DNA from 2 places in the Bradyrhizobium sp. LA6.8 genome. Region 1 is predicted to be linked to the other one. Evidence: riboswitches for the same ligand, from Rfam matches in the RefSeq annotation. Region 1 holds a riboswitch; the other holds the start of a gene.
The links. A riboswitch is a leader RNA that binds a small molecule or an ion and turns the genes downstream of it on or off. The one in region 1 is predicted to bind glycine.

Region 1 (5,646 bases):
TCCTGGAAGATCATCGCCATCTGCGTCGCGCGGAGCTGGCGCAGGCGGCGATCGGTCGCGGTGAGAATCTCTTCGCCGACCAGCTTGACGCTGCCGCCGGTCGGAACCAGCGTGCCCTTCGGCAGCAGGCCCATCGTCGTGAGCGAGGTCACCGACTTGCCCGAGCCGCTTTCGCCGACGAGACACAGTGTTTCGCCCTTGTGCACCTGGATCGAGATGCCGTCGATGATGTTGGCGCCCTTCGGCTTCTTGCCGACGGAGACGACGAGATTGTTGATGTCGAGAACTGGGTTGGTCATCACTTGATCCGTCATCACTTGCCCTCCCGCTGCTTCATGCGGGGATCGAGGGCGTCGCGGGCGGCGTCGCCGATCAAATTGATGCTGAGGATGGCGATCGAGAGCAGCAGGCCTGGCCAGAAGATCAGCGTCGGCTTGAGCTGAAAATACTGGCGGCCCTCGGCCATGATGTTGCCCCAGGTCGGCGTCTCCGGCGAGATGCCGGCGCCGAGGAAGGAGAGGATGGCCTCGGTCAAGATCGCGGAGGCGCAGACATAGGTGCCCTGGACGATCAGCGGTGCGATCGTGTTCGGCATCAGATGGCGCCACATGATCTTTGGCAAACTGGAGCCGACCGAGATCGCAGCCTCGACGTAAGGCTCCTCACGCGCGGACAGCACGACCGAGCGCACCAGGCGTGCCACGCGCGGTATTTCGGGGATGGTGATCGCGACCAGCACGGTCCAGATGCTGGCGCCGGACAGCGACACCACGGCGATCGCGAGCAGGATGCTCGGCATCGCCATGAGGCCGTCCATGACGCGCATCAGGACGGCATCGACCAGCTTGAAGAAGCCGGAGACCAGGCCGATCGCAAGGCCGATGACGATCGACAGGATCGCCGAGCCGATGCCGATCAGGAGCGAGATGCGGCCGCCATAGATGACGCGCGACAAGAGGTCACGGCCATAGGCGTCGGTGCCGAGCAGGAATTGCGCCGAGGCCGGCTTCAGCCGCTGCGAGGGCGCAAGCTGGACCGGATCGTGCGGCGCGATCAGCGGCGCCAGGATCGAGACCAGCACGATCAGCGCGAGCAAGATCGTGGCCGCCGCGATGATCGGCGTCGAGGTGAGGAACCCGAAACGCGGCCGCAATGGCGACGTGATCGGAATGGACGACTGGGGAAGGCTATCGACGGACATTTTTGTTGCTATCCTTAGCCCTAGTACCGGATCCGGGGATCGAGCAGCGTGTAGGCGACGTCGATCAGGAGATTGACGACGACATAGATCAGCGACGTCAGCAGGATCATCGCCTGGATGACTGGGTAGTCGCGCGCCAGCACCGCGTCCACCGTGAGGCGGCCGATGCCGGGGATGTTGAACACGCTCTCGGTGACAACGACGCCGGAGATCAGCAGCGCAAAGCCGGTGCCGATCACGGTGATGACGGGCACCGCGGCATTGCGCAGCGCATGGCGCATCATCACGGCGACCTCGTTGATGCCCTTGGCGCGGGCGGTGCGGACGTAGTCCTCACCAAGCACGTCGAGCATCGCCGCGCGCGTCATGCGCGCGATCAGCGCGATGTAGATGAAGGAGAGCGCGCAGGTCGGCAGGATGATGCGTTCGAAGAACGGTCCAAAGCCGTTGAAGATGCTGCGGAAGCCCTGCACCGGCACCCAGCGCAGGTCGATCGCGAAGACCTCGATCAGGAGATAGCCGACCACGAACACCGGCACGGAGAAGCCGAGCACGGAAAGGCCCATCACGAAACGGTCGATCCAGGTGCCGTGCTTCCACGCCGCGATGACGCCCAGGGGCACGGCGACGATGACGGCGAGAATGATTGTCGAGAGCGCGATCGAGATCGACGGTTCGACGCGCTGGCTGATCATCTTCATGACTGGCAGGTTGGAGATCAGCGACGTCCCGAGATCGCCGTGCAGCAGCTTGTTCACCCAGGTGATGAATTGCACGATCAGCGGCTCGTTGAGGCCGAGCGAGTCGCGGATGCGTTCCAGCCGTTCCGGCGTCGCGTTGTCGCCGGCGAGAATGGCGGCGGGATCGCCCGGCGTCAGCCGCAGCAGCAGGAAGACGAACAGCGCGACGACGCCCATCACGGGCACCGCGGCCAGAACGCGGCGAATGAGATAACCTAGCATGCACCTATCTCCGGCTGCGGAACTTGTGGGGCCGAGAGGCCCCCGTGGAATCGGTTCTGTCTATCATGCACGCCTGTCACTCGGGCTGGAAAGCCGGCCGGAGAAGCCGACCTTTCGGGGCAAATTGTGTGCCAAGGGCAGGGCGGTCGCAAGAGGCCGCCGAGCCTCCGATATCGGCCACTCAGGATGCATGGCGGAACTCGCGCTCAACCCTGAGTGAGGGTGCGGTCGGCGGTGCGTTGAGCCCGCGCCAGCCGTCGATGGTCCCGGCAATCATCTGCGCGGTCGCCGCCGACAAGGTCCAGCCGAGATGGCCGTGGCCGGTGTTGAAGAACACGCCCGGCATCCGTCCTGCGCGCACCACGGGCATCATGTTCGGCATCATCGGCCGCAGCCCGGCCCAGGGCACGACCTTGGACGTTTCGACGCCGGGGAAGTTGCTGCGCACCCAGTCGACCAGCGGCTGCACGCGGTCGGCGCGGATGTCGCGGTTGAAGTCGTTGAATTCGGCGGTGCCTGCGACGCGGAAACGATCGGCGCCGAGCCGGCTGGTGACGATCTTGGCGGCTTCGTCGAGCAGGCTCACGGTCGGCGTCGCATTGCGGCTTGCGGCAGTGTCGAGCTGAACGGTGATCGAATAGCCCTTCACCGGATAGACGTTGACGCGCTCGTCGAGGAGGGCGGCGAAGTGGCGGCTGGCCACACCGGCGCAGACCACGACGCCATCAGCCTTCAGCATGCCGCGCGCGGATGCGACAGCATCACTGGCCGAAAGATCAGCCCAGCCGATGACAAAGCCGCCACCTGCCTGGGCAATGGAATCGATGTTGGCTTCGTGGATAAAGGTCGCGCCGCGCCGCTTGCAGGCTTCCGCAAGTCCGCGCGTGAACTTGTGGATATCGCCGGTCGCATCCGACGGCGTGTAGAAGCCGCCAAAATAGTCCTTGCGCAGCGTCGGCTCGATGGCGCGGATCTCCTCCGGCGTCACCGGGCGGCGATCGAGCCCGCCTTCCTTCAGCAGCGCATTGACCTGCAGGCCGGATTCAAAACCCTTCTTGTCGTGATAGATGTGCAGGATGCCGCGGCGTTCGAGATCGAAGTCGATGCCTTCGCGCTCCGCGATCTCGAACAGATGCTTGCGGGCTTCGATCGCGAGCCGCGTGGTCTGGACCGTGTTGGCGCGGTAGTTGCCGATATTGGCGACGAACTCGCTCATCCATGAATATTTGTGCCAGTTCGGCCGCGGGTTCATCAGCAGCGGCGCATCGCGCCGGAACATCCAGCGCAGGCCTTTCAGGATCGTGGCGGTGCTGTTCCAGACTTCGGCATTGCTGGCGGAGAGCTGTCCGCCATTGGCGAAGGACGTCTCCATCGCGGCGTAGCGGTGCTTGTCGAGCACCGTCACCTTGTATCCGCGTTCGAGCAGGGCATAGGCGGTCGTTACGCCGGTGATGCCGGCGCCGATGATGGCGATATGGGTCATGGCAGGTTCGGGGCTCCCGTGAGTTAGAGTCGGCTAACCGCCGGCCAAAGGCCGTTGGCGGCGCCCCATCTGTCACGGTTACCTGAGAGCTTGATCCGTTGCGGACCTCGGCGAGGTCAGCTCCGGACTATCCCCTTCGGTGGACGTCACGATCCCAAGATCGCGCCGCCTCTCTCCAGATCGTCCTGACGATACGGTCCTTTTGCCTGAGAGTTTCCGGGGCGGTTGCTCCGTCGGCGCCGCAACGAAAGCCTGAACTCTCGTTGCGATCTCTCCCGCATCGTCGCGTGGACAATCGAGCAGTACGATGCGCCTCATTTTTAGACAAGGCTAAATTTAAACCGCGACTGCCAACGCATTGTGCAGTGCGAAGGCTGCGTCGTCAGTCGAGCGTCGCCAGCAAGCCGGCCATCAGGCGCCCGCGTTCAACCAAGCTCTCGACCTCGATGAACTCCTCGAGCGTGTGGCCGTTGCCGCCGCGCACGCCGAGGCCGTCGAGCGTCGGGATGCCCATCGCGCCGGTAAAGTTGCCGTCGGAGCCGCCGCCGGAGCTCGCATGCGGCAGCTCAGTGCCGAGCGATTTGGCGATGCCGCGCGCCTTTTCATAAAGCGCCATGGTGCCGGCATCGGGCTCCCATACGGGGCGCGTGACGCCGCGCGTCACCTTGAACGTGACATCATTGGACGTGCCCGACAGCGCCAGCATCCGCTCGACGCCGCGGTCGAGATCGGCCTGGCGCTTGGCCATGGACAGCGCCTCGCCGGTGGCCGTCGTGGCAACGCAATTGACCCATTGTCCGCCGTGCACGACGCCGACAGAGAAGGTGCAGTCCTCCGTCGTCATCGCGTCGATGGCGAGGATCTGCCGCGCCATCTCGCGGATCGCCGAGCGTCCGGCCGACAATGTCGCGCCGGCATGGCTCGGCCGGCCCGTCGCTTCCAGATTGAAACGCGCGATGGCGTAACGTCCGGTGGTGACACCGTTGTCGGCGCGGCCCGGTTCGGGCACCAGCACATATTTGTTGCGCGCGGCTTCCGCCTCGATGAGGTCTCGCGTCGAGGGCGTGCCGACTTCCTCGTCGGGCGTAAACAGCACGGTGATCGGCAGCGGCGTGGTGAAGGAAGCGCGTGCCAGCTGCCGGATCGCTTCCAGCGAGAGATAGTTGCCGCCCTTCATGTCGTAGATGCCGGGGCCGTAGCACTTGTTGCCCTCGCGCCGCCATTTCAGCTTCTCGATGGTGCCGACCGGGTGGACGGTATCCATGTGGCCGGCGATCAGGATGCCCGGCTCGCCCTGTTTCGGATGCGGAAAGCGCGCGCGGATCACGCCGCCGAAGCCCTGTCGGCCGCCGATGCGTTCGATCGTCGCACCCATGATCGCCATATCCCGCGCTGCGATATCGAGCATGCGGTTGACGGCACCCGCGTCCCAGGTCGGGCTCTCGCATTCCACCCAGGTGCGCAGGCCCTCAAGCATCGCCTCGGAATCGAAGGGAAGATTGGCTGGATTCATCTTAATGTCTCTCAAGCTTCGAAAGATGGAACGCGCATTGCATTGGCGCGGACGGGACTGGCGGAAAGCGTTGTAGAGCCAAACCGATCTTTGTGGAGCCCGTGGGCGCGCCGCTTGGGGCTGCAGCGAAACCGGATTGACGCGCTCAACACTGTCTGCAAGTCTCGAAAGACAAAGGCATCGCATGAGGTTAGTTCGCCTAAAGAACGAACCGAATGCTCAACCAATAACCTGCCTTTGAACAGTTTCACGTCAGGAGAAACTTTTATGTTGAGCTTGATGCGCCGGGGGCGTCGCGCGTTCGCCTCCACACTTGCGCTATCGGTCGTTGCGCTTTCGACGGCGATGGCCTCGCCGGTACTTGCCGCCGCCAGCAAGACCATCACCGCGGTGATGCATTCGGATCTGCGCATCATCGATCCGATTTTCACCACCGCCTACATCACGCGTGACCATGGCTACATGGTCTACGACACGCTGATCGCGA
Region 2 (5,646 bases), 150 kb from region 1:
GATCGAGGTGCGCAGCTCGTTGGCCGCGGTCTTCGCCAGCGCCATGGTGTCGTTGGCGTGCCTGCGCGCATAATTGCCGGTCAGCGCCTCGATGCGGCGCACGCCGGAGGCGACCGCGCTCTCGCCGGTCAGCGTGATCAGGCCGATGTCGCCGGTGCGCTTCACATGGGTGCCGCCGCAGAGCTCGACCGACCAGCCGAGCGCGTTGGCGCCGCGCTCACGCGCGGTCCGGCCCATCGAGACGACGCGGACCTCGTCGCCATACTTTTCGCCGAACAGCGCGCGTGCGCCGGCCTCGCGGGCCTCGTCCACGCCCATAACGCGGGTGGTGACCTCGTCATTCTCCAGCACCACGTCGTTGGCAATGTCCTCGACACGGGCAAGCTCTTCCGCCGTGATCGGCTTCGGATGCACGAAGTCGAAACGCAGGCGGTCGGGCGCGACCATCGAGCCGCGCTGGGCGATGTGATCGCCGAGCACCTGGCGCAGCGCCTCGTGGATGAGATGCGTTGCCGAATGGTGCGCGCGGATCGAGGAGCGCCTGCCGTGATCGACCTCGAGCTGGAGCGCGGTGCCGAGCTTCAGCTCGCCGCTCTCCACCGTGCCGACGTGAACGAAGAGATCGCCGAGCTTCTTCTGCGTGTCGGTGACGCGGAACTTGATTCCGCCTTCACCGGTCAGCACGCCGGTGTCGCCGACCTGGCCGCCGGACTCCGCGTAGAACGGCGTCTGGTTGAGTACGATCGCGCCGGTCTCCCCGGCCTTGAGGCTCGGGGTTTCCTGGCCGTCCTTCACCAGCGCGGAGACCACGCCTTCGGCGCTCTCGGTCTCATAGCCCAGAAATTCGGTGGCCCCGAGCTTCTCGCGCAGCGGGAACCAGATCGCTTCGGAAGCTGCCTCGCCAGAACCCTTCCAGGATTCGCGCGCCTTGGCCTTCTGGCGCTCCATCGCGTCGGTAAACGAAGCTTGATCCACGCCGATGCCGCGCGACTTCAGCGCGTCCTGCGTCAGATCCAGCGGGAAGCCGTAGGTGTCGTACAGGGTGAAGGCGACGTCGCCGTCGAACATGTCGCCCTTTTTCAGCGACGCGCTCTTCTCGTCGAGGATGGCAAGGCCGCGCACCAGCGTCTTGCGGAAGCGGGTCTCTTCCAGCCGCAGCGTTTCCTCGATCAGGTTTTCCGCGCGCATCAGGTCGGGATAGGCCTGGCCCATCTCGCGGACCAGCGCCCAGACCAGGCGATGCATCAGCGGCTCTTTCGCGCCGAGCAGCTGCGCATGGCGCATCGCGCGGCGCATGATCCGGCGCAGCACATAGCCGCGACCCTCGTTCGAGGGCAGCACGCCGTCGGAGACGAGGAAGGCCGAGGAGCGCAGATGGTCGGCAATGACGCGGAACGAGGCGACGGTCTGCTCGTTCGGCCCGCTGCCGAGCGCGGACGCGGTCGCGTCGATCAGATGGCGGAACAGGTCGGTCTCGAACACGCTGTCGACGCCTTGCATGATGCAGGCCATGCGCTCGAGCCCCATGCCGGTGTCGATTGAGGGACGCGGCAGATCCACGCGCTCCTCCTTCGTCACCTGCTCGTACTGCATGAACACCAGGTTCCAGAATTCGAGGAAGCGGTCGCCGTCCTCTTCCGGCGAGCCCGGAGGTCCGCCCCAGATGTGATCGCCGCGATCGATGAAGATTTCCGAGCACGGCCCGCACGGCCCGGTGTCGCCCATCGCCCAGAAATTGTCCGAGGTCGGGATGCGGATGATGCGGTCGTCGGAGAAGCCCGCGATCTTCTTCCACAGCCCGGCCGCCTCGTCGTCGGTGTGGTAGACGGTGACGAGCAGCTTGTCCTTCTTCAGCCCGAACTCCCGCGTGATCAGGGTCCAGGCCAGCTCGATCGCGCGCTCCTTGAAATAGTCGCCGAACGAAAAATTGCCGAGCATCTCAAAGAAGGTGAGATGGCGCGCGGTGTAGCCGACATTGTCGAGGTCGTTGTGCTTGCCGCCGGCGCGCACGCATTTCTGCGACGTGGTGGCGCGCTGGTACGGCCGCTTCTCGACGCCGGTGAAGACGTTCTTGAACTGCACCATGCCGGCATTGGTGAACATCAACGTCGGATCGTTGCGCGGCACCAATGGCGAGGACGACACGATCTCGTGGCCGTTCTCGGCAAAGAAGTTCAGAAAGGTCGACCTGATCTCGTTGACGCCGCTCATGTTCATCCAATCGGGTGTGCTTGGACCCGCGATACGCCATCCAAACCGGGCATTTGGGCTGATATCTGCGGGTCAAAGCGCTTTTAGACAAGGCCAGCTGCGCTGTCCAGAAACTGTGCAAGGAGATCAGTGAGTTGCCGCAGGCGCGCAATCCCGTTTGCAATCCCGTTGAAAGCCGCCAGGTGCGCGTTGACAGGCTTGGCCGGCCTGTGGTCTGTACCCATCTGTATCGTACGGCCACGTCGGGAGAGACCGGCTTTGGTGCCGGCGCCGAAGGAGCAACCGCCCCGGAAACTCTCAGGCAAAAGGACCGCGTGGCTTTGACGACATCTGGAAAGAGGCGCCGACGGGCATAAAACCCGGACTGCGTCCGCCGACGGGATAATACTCTCAGGCACAGCGACAGATGGGGCTTCGACTGGTTGCTACCGGGGAATCGTCCCCGGGGAACCGCCGAGGGCCCCGTGATGCTTGCGCGCGACGACCAAGATTCCCTCAAACGTACGCCCCTTCACGGGCTTCATGTCTCCCTCGGCGGCAAGATGGTGCCGTTCGCGGGCTATGACATGCCGGTGCAGTACCCTGCGGGCGTCTTGAAAGAGCACCTCCATACCCGCAGCCAGGCCGGCCTGTTCGACGTCTCCCATATGGGCCAGCTCGCGCTTCGGCCGAAGTCGGGCAAGGTCGAGGACGCTGCCCGCGCGCTGGAACGGCTGGTGCCGCAGGATATCGTGGCGATTGCCCCGGGACGGCAGCGCTATGCCCAGTTCACCAATCCGGACGGCGGCATTCTCGACGATCTGATGGTCGCCAATTTCGGCGATCACCTGTTCCTGGTCGTCAACGCGGCCTGCAAGGAAGCGGACGAGGCGCATCTGCGCGCGCATCTCGCGGACGACTGCATCATCGATTCGCTTCAAGACCGTGCGCTGATCGCGCTGCAGGGCCCGAAGGCGGAAGCGGTGCTGGCGAAATTGTGTGCAGAGGCCCCCGCCATGAAGTTCATGGACGCCGGCCCGCACAAGGTCGCCGGTCTCGACTGCTTCGTCTCGCGCTCCGGCTACACCGGCGAGGACGGGTTCGAGATTTCGGTCCCCGCGGCCGATGCCGAGCGCCTGGCAAAAACGCTGCTGGACAATCCCGACGTGATGCCGATCGGCTTAGGGGCCCGGGACAGCCTGCGGCTGGAAGCCGGGCTCTGCCTCTACGGCCACGACATCGACACCGCGACCACGCCGGTCGAGGCTGCGCTGGAATGGTCGGTGCAGAAGAGCCGCCGCAGCGGCGGCGCCCGCGCCGGTGGTTTTCCCGGCGCTGATGCGATCCTCGGCCATTTCGACAACGGCGCGAGCCGCCGCCGGGTCGGCCTGCGCACGGATGGCCGCGCGCCGGTGCGCGAGGGCGCGCTGCTGTTTGCGGATGACGCCGGCGGCGAGCCGATCGGAAAGGTCACCTCGGGCGGTTTCGGCCCGAGCCTGAACGCGCCGGTCGCGATGGGCTATGTGCCCACGGCATCGAGCGCGCTCGATACAAAACTCTTCGCCGAAGTGCGCGGCCAGCGCCTGCCGCTCACCGTCGCCGCCATGCCTTTCGTGAAAAACACCTACAAACGCTGAGGACTGAGAAAATGACCACGACGCTGTACACCTCCGACCACGAATGGCTGGCCATCGACGGCGACGTCGCCACCGTCGGCATCACCGACTACGCGCAGTCCCAGCTCGGCGACGTCGTGTTCGTCGAGCTGCCCAAAGCCGGCCGTGCCCTGAAGAAGGCGGAAGCCGCCGCCGTCGTGGAATCGGTGAAGGCCGCCTCCGACGTCTACGCGCCTGTTACGGGCGAAGTGCTCGAGACCAACGACGCGCTCGCCGCCGAGCCGGCACTGGTGAACTCGGACGCGCAAGGCAAGGCGTGGTTCTTCAAGATCAAAATTGCCGACAAGAGCGAGCTCGGCGGCCTCATGGATGAAGCCGCCTACAAGGCACATACGGCGTGAGATGAAGCGAACTCTGACCTCATATTCGGTGTCATCACCCGCCTTGTGCGCACTGCGCACTGGGGCGGGTGATCCAGTACGCCGCGGCTTCTCGGCTCAAGCCGTGACGCCTGCGTTTACTGGATGCCCCGCCTTCGCGGGGCATGACGGCGACAGCGAAATCTAAAGCGAGGACCCATGATGACCGCGCACCGCAAATCCAACGGCGATACCGCCGCCACCTTCGTTCGCCGCCACATCGGCCCGTCGGCACGCGACGTCACCGCAATGCTGGAGGCCGTCGGCGCCAAGAGCGTCGACGCCCTGATGGCGGAGACGCTGCCGGCCTCGATCCGGCAGACCGCCCCGCTCGATCTCGGCAAGCCCTTGAGCGAGACCGAGGCGATCGCACACATGGCCGAGCTCGCGCGCGAGAACCAGGTCTTCACCTCGCTGATCGGCCAAGGCTATTCCGGCACGGTTTTGCCCGCGGTGATCCAGCGCAACATTCTGGAGAATCCCGCCTGGTACACGGCCTACACGCCCTACCAGCCCGAGATCAGCCAGGGCCGGCTGGAGGCGCTGCTCAACTTCCAGACCATGATCTGCGACCTCACCGGGCTCGACGTCGCCAACGCCTCGCTGCTCGACGAGGCGACCGCCGCGGCCGAAGCCATGGCGCTCGCCGAGCGCCACTCGCGGGTCGAAGCAAAAGCCTTCTTCGTCGACAAGGACGTGCATCCGCAGACGCTGGCGGTGATGCGCACCCGCGCCGAGCCGCTGGGCTGGACCCTGATCGTCGGCGATCCCCTCGCCGATCTCGACAAATCAGACGTGCTCGGCGCGCTGCTGCAATATCCGGGCTCCTCGGGCGCCGTGCGCGACCTCAGGCCCGCGATCGCGACGTTGAAGGCCAAGGGCGCACTCGCGATCGTTGCCGCCGATCTCTTGGCCCTGACGCTGCTCGCCTCGCCCGGCGAGCTCGGCGCGGACATCGCGATCGGCTCGGCGCAGCGTTTTGGCGTGCCGATGGGCTATGGCGGGCCGCACGCGGCCTATATGGCGGTGCGCGATGCGCTGAAGCGCTCGCTGCCCGGCCGCATCGTCGGCCTCTCCGTGGACTCGCGCGGGATGCCGGCCTATCGCCTCGCGCTGCAGACCCGCGAGCAGCACATTCGCCGCGAGAAGGCGACCTCCAACATCTGCACCGCGCAGGTGCTGCTCGCCGTGATCGCCTCGATGTACGCGGTCTATCACGGCCCCGAGGGGCTTGCGCAGATCGCGCGCAACGTGCATCGCCGCGCCGCCGTGCTTGCCGCCGGCCTACGCAAGCTCGGCTTCGCGCCGCAGTCCGAAAGCTTCTTCGACACGCTCAGCGTGGACGCCGGTGCCAAGCGCGCCGAGATCGTCGCGCGCGCTACCGCCGAGAAGATCAACCTCGGCGTTGGCGAAACCGCGCT

Region 2: it holds a riboswitch for glycine, as region 1 does, so the genes downstream of both, gcvT (glycine cleavage system aminomethyltransferase GcvT) here and ABIA90_RS29010 (D-amino acid dehydrogenase) in region 1, are expected to answer to the same signal.

Annotation. Positions count from the first base shown of each region.
Region 1 is NZ_JBEPQQ010000006.1:526,471-532,116, forward strand. It holds gene ABIA90_RS28995 (ABC transporter ATP-binding protein) at 1-299, opposite strand, end outside; gene ABIA90_RS29000 (ABC transporter permease) at 314-1,201, opposite strand; gene ABIA90_RS29005 (ABC transporter permease) at 1,222-2,163, opposite strand; gene ABIA90_RS29010 (D-amino acid dehydrogenase) at 2,345-3,646, opposite strand; glycine riboswitch at 3,714-3,827, opposite strand; glycine riboswitch at 3,831-3,934, opposite strand; gene ABIA90_RS29015 (M20/M25/M40 family metallo-hydrolase) at 4,029-5,159, opposite strand; gene ABIA90_RS29020 (ABC transporter substrate-binding protein) at 5,427-5,646, shown strand, end outside.
Region 2 is NZ_JBEPQQ010000006.1:372,220-377,865, reverse strand. It holds gene alaS (alanine--tRNA ligase) at 1-2,211, opposite strand, end outside; glycine riboswitch at 2,445-2,533, shown strand; gene gcvT (glycine cleavage system aminomethyltransferase GcvT) at 2,679-3,827, shown strand; gene gcvH (glycine cleavage system protein GcvH) at 3,839-4,207, shown strand; gene gcvP (aminomethyl-transferring glycine dehydrogenase) at 4,388-5,646, shown strand, end outside.